DNA from 2 places in the Thermobifida halotolerans genome. Region 1 is predicted to be linked to the other one. Evidence: predicted binding sites of a transcription regulator. Region 1 holds the regulator's gene; the other holds the start of a gene.
What was found. The regulator HspR, encoded in region 1, represses chaperone genes until heat shock. The targets are predictions, from matches to a motif close to ANTTGAGTCNNNNNGACTCAANT.
Positions count from the first base shown of each region.

Region 2: the regulator HspR is predicted to act here: its motif matches at 1,114-1,136, upstream of lon (endopeptidase La).

Region 1 is NZ_CP063196.1:4,808,707-4,811,105, forward strand. It holds gene dnaJ (molecular chaperone DnaJ) at 1-898, shown strand, start outside; gene NI17_RS21535 (heat shock protein transcriptional repressor HspR) at 904-1,338, shown strand; gene clpB (ATP-dependent chaperone ClpB) at 1,435-2,399, shown strand, end outside.
Region 2 is NZ_CP063196.1:3,274,888-3,277,286, forward strand. It holds gene lon (endopeptidase La) at 1-1,102, opposite strand, end outside; gene NI17_RS14645 (ABC transporter substrate-binding protein) at 1,361-2,399, shown strand, end outside.

The DNA.
Region 1 (2,399 bases):
GCCCGGCGGAGGCGGCGGTGTCGGCGACTTCCACCTCGGCGACCTGTTCGGTCAGACCGCGTCCAGCGGCGGCGAGCGGCTCACCGACCTGTTCGGCGGGCTGTTCGGCGGGCGCGGCGGCCGCACCAGCCAGTCCCGGCGCGGCGCCGACCTGGAGACCGAGACCACGCTCAGCTTCACCGAGGCGGTCAACGGGACCACCGCGTCCTTCAACCTGACCACCTCGACCTCGTGCCCCACCTGCCGGGGCACCGGGGCCAAACCCGGGACCACACCCCGGGTCTGCCCCAAGTGCGCGGGCACCGGACACGAGAGCACCAACCTCGGCGGCTTCTCCCTGTCGGAACCGTGCAGCCTGTGCAAGGGACGCGGCTTCCTCGCCGACGACCCGTGCGCCACCTGCGGCGGCTCCGGGAACGTCAAGAGCACCCGCACGGTGCAGGCCCGCATTCCCGCGGGAGTGGCCGACGGGCAGAAGATCCGGCTCCGGGGCAAGGGCGAACCGGGGGAACGCGGCGGACCCGCCGGCGACCTGCTGGTGACGGTCAGGGTCAGACCGCACCCCGTGTTCGGGCGGTCCGGCGACAACCTCACCGTCACCGTTCCGGTCACCTTCGCCGAGGCCGCACTGGGAGCGGACGTGCGCGTGCCCACCCTGAGCGGCTTCCCCGTCACCGTGAAGATTCCCCCGGGCACCCGCAACGGGCGTGTCCTGCGCGTCCGAGGCAAGGGAGCCACCAGGCGCGACGGCACGACCGGCGACCTGCTGGTGACCATCGAGGTGGCGGTGCCGCAGAATCTCAACAGCGAGGCGCGGGAGGCGCTGGAGCGGTTCCGAGCCGCCACCGCCGACCACAACCCGCGCGCCGACCTGGAAGCCCGGGCGAAGGGGGCGTGAGAACCATGAACGATGCCACGTTCGGCGACGACACTCCCGTCTACGTCATCTCGGTGGCGGCGGAACTGTCGGGACTCCACCCGCAGACACTGCGCCAGTACGACCGGCTCGGACTGGTGAGTCCCGGGCGTACGGCGGGCCGCGGCCGACGCTACTCGATGCGCGACATCCAGATGCTGCGCGAGGTGCAGCGCCTGTCCCAGGAGGAGGGCATCAACCTCGCGGGCATCAAACGCATCCTGGAGTTGCAGCGCGAAGTGGCCGAACTGCGCGAACACATCTTCCACCTGCACAACGAACTGAACGCGGCGCGCTCCGCCGCGGCCCGCCGGGCCACCAGCGCACGGCCCGGCGGGGGCGGCGGTGAACTGATCCCGGTCCGCCGCACCCGCGTCACCATCTTCAACCACACCACGACCCAGCCCCCCGAGACGCAGTAGCAGCCCCGGGCCGCCCCGGCCCCGGGCTCCTTCGGGCCTCCGGGCGGGTCAGCGCATACGTCCTACCTGTTCTGTGCCTTGAAGGGGCGGCAAACCATGGATTACAAGCTCACCAAGAAGAGCCAGGAGGCGCTGTCCGCGGCGATCCGGAGAGCCACCGCGGACGGAAGTCCACAGGTCGAACCGGTACATCTGCTCTCCGCCCTCGTCGGTCAGGCCGAGGGGGTCGTGCGTCCCCTGCTCAAGGAGGTCGGCGCGGACCCCGGCAGGCTCGTCCCCCGCGTGGAGGAGGCGATCTCCGCGCTTCCCAGGGCGGCGGGGTCCACGGTCAGCGCACCGGCGACCTCCCGGCAGCTCATCGTCTCGCTGAACACCGCGGCGCAGCGTGCCAAGCAGTTGGGCGACGAGTTCGTCTCCACCGAGCACCTGCTGGTCGGACTGGCCGCCGACGGCGGCACGGCCGCGACCCTGCTCCGCGAGGCGGGCGCCACGCCCGAGACGCTGCTGGAGGCGTTCGAGCGGGTGCGCGGCGGCGCCCGGGTCACCTCGGAGACCCCCGAGGACACCTACCAGGCGCTGGAGAAGTACGGGGTGGACCTCACCCGGCGCGCCCGTGACGGCGAACTGGACCCGGTGATCGGCCGCGACGCCGAGATCCGCCGGGTCGTCCAGGTGCTGTCGCGGCGCACCAAGAACAACCCGGTGCTCATCGGCGAGCCGGGGGTGGGCAAGACCGCGGTCGTCGAGGGCCTGGCCCAGCGCATCGTCGCCGGCGACGTGCCCGAGTCGCTGCGCGACAAGCGGCTCATCTCGCTCGACCTGCCCGCGATGGTGGCGGGAGCGAAGTACCGGGGCGAGTTCGAGGAGCGGCTCAAGGCCGTCCTCAACGAGATCAAGCAGAGCAACGGCCAGGTCATCACGTTCATCGACGAGCTGCACACCGTGGTCGGCGCGGGCGCGGCCGAGGGCGCGATGGACGCGGGCAACATGCTCAAGCCGATGCTGGCCCGCGGTGAGCTGCGCATGGTGGGCGCGACCACCCTGGACGAGTACCGCGAACG
Region 2 (2,399 bases), 1.5 Mb from region 1:
CGCCGCTGCGCCGGCCCCCGACGACGCCCAGTCCCCGGTCCTCGCGGCGCTTGCGCACCGCCAGGTACTCCAGGACGCGCTCCTTGACGTCGTCCAGACCGGCGTGGTCGGCGTCGAGGACACCGCGGGCTCCGGCGATGTCGTAGGAGTCGGTGGTCCGCTCGTTCCACGGCATGTCGAGAACGGTGTCCAACCAGGTCCGGATCCATCCGGCCTCGGGCGAGGAGTCGCCCGCGCGCTCCAGCTTGTCGACCTCGGCCAGTGCGGCCGCGCGGACGTGGTCGGGCAGGTCGGCCTCCTCGACCCGTCTGCGGTAGTCCTCCTCCTCGCTGTCCGGCGTGCCGGACAGCTCGTTGAGCTCCTTGCGGATGGCCTCCATCTGGCGGCGCAGCAGGAACTCACGCTGCTGCCGGTCCACGCCCTCCTGGACGTCCTTGTTGATGCTCTCGGTGACGTCGAGTTCGGCGAGGTGGTCGCGCGTCCACCCGATCAGCAGGGCGAGCCGCTCGGCGGCGTCGTAGGTCTCCAGCAGCCGCAGCTTCTGCCCGGTGTCCAGAAACGGGGAGTAGCCGCCGCGGTCGGCGAGCCGGCCGGGGTCGTCGAGTTGCCGGATGCTGTCGAGAATCTCCCAGGCACCGCGTTTTTGCAGGTAGGTGCCGAGCAGTGTCTTGTAGTCGCGCGCCAGTTCCCGCACCCTGCCGGGATATCCGCCCTCGGGGGCCGCGTCCCGGTGGACCTCGGCGGTGACCCACAGGGCCGCGCCGACCCCGGTGGTGCCGCTGCCGACGCGGGCCCGCGCCACACCGCGCAGCGCGGCGGCGGGCTCGCCGTCGGGGGTGCGTCCGATCTGCTCCACGAGGGCCACCGTGCCCACCGCGGAGTAGGAGCCGTCGACGCGCGGCACGATCAGCACGCGCGGCCTGCCGGTCGAACGCACACCCGGCAGCCGGGCGTTCTTCGTCGACTCGACGCTCTGCGCGGACTCGACCGCGGCGCGGATCTCGGAGTCGGAGATGTCCACCGGCACGACCATGCCGGGCAGGACAACGTCGTCATCGAGGGGCAGGACGGGCAACGTCACGCTGGTCTGCGCGTCTGTCATCAGACCCTCCTTCTTGAGTCACTAGGACTCAATAAAGAAGAGTCCCTCTTTGTTCCCCAAATCTTGTTCACTCATAGCGATCACATCACTAAGCGGCGGTTACCTCGGCAATCCCCTCTTAACTGGGACACTTCCCATGTGACAAAACCGTTACGGCAGGCATAAGCCAAATGTATGGACAATCACTGACAGAGCTACTTGCATCGGATGTCTATGGAGCAGGTCACACAACGACCGGGCGGTACTGGAGGTACGTGAATGCCCATGTTCCCTAACCCGCGCACCACAATCGCCACGGCGCTCTCCCTGGTCCTGCTGACCGGGGGATGCGCCTACCTGTCTGGGGAAGGAGGAACCGCGGGAGCCGACCCGGACTCTCCGGAGTGTGAGCCCTACGCACAGTGGCAGGACATCGGGGGCACCGTCTCGGTCTACGCCTCGATCCGCGACGAGGAGGCCGAGCGCATGGAGCGCTCCTGGCAGATGTTCGCCGAGTGCACCGGGATCGACATCCAGTACGAGGGCAGCGGCGAGTTCGAGGCCCAGGTCCAGGTGAAGGTGGACGGCGGCAACGCGCCCGACATCGCCTTCTTCCCCCAGCCCGGTCTTCTCGAGCGCTTCGCCGACTCCGGCGACCTGGTCCCCGCTCCCGAAGGCGTCCAGCAGTTGGCCGAGGAGGGATGGAGCCAGGACTGGCTGGACTACGCCACCATCGACGGCGAACTGTACGCCACCCCGCTGGGCGCCAACTTCAAGTCGTTCGTCTGGTACTCGCCGACGTTCTTCTCCGACAACGGCTACGAGGTCCCGCAGACCTGGGACGAACTGATCGCGCTGAGCGACACCATCGCCGCCGACGGCACCAAGCCCTGGTGCGCCGGTCTGGAGTCCGGTGACGCCACCGGATGGCCCGCCACCGACTGGATCGAGAACGTCATCCTGCGTGAGAACGGCCCCGAGATCTACGACCAGTGGGTCAACCACGAGATCCCGTTCAACGACCCCCGGATCGCCGACGCGTTCGGCCGTGCCGACGAGATCCTGCGCAACCCGGACTACGTCAACGGCGGGTTCGGCAACGTGCAGAGCATCGCCATCACCTCGTTCCAGGAGGCGGGCCTGCCCATCCTGGACGGCGACTGCGGCATGTACCTGATGGGTTCCTTCTACGCCGCGCAGTGGCCCGAGGGAACCGAGGTGTCGGAGACCGGCGACGTCTACGCGTTCAACCTGCCGCCGATCGACCCCGACCAGGGAACCCCCGTCATGGGCGGCGGTGAGTTCGTCGGCGCGTTCG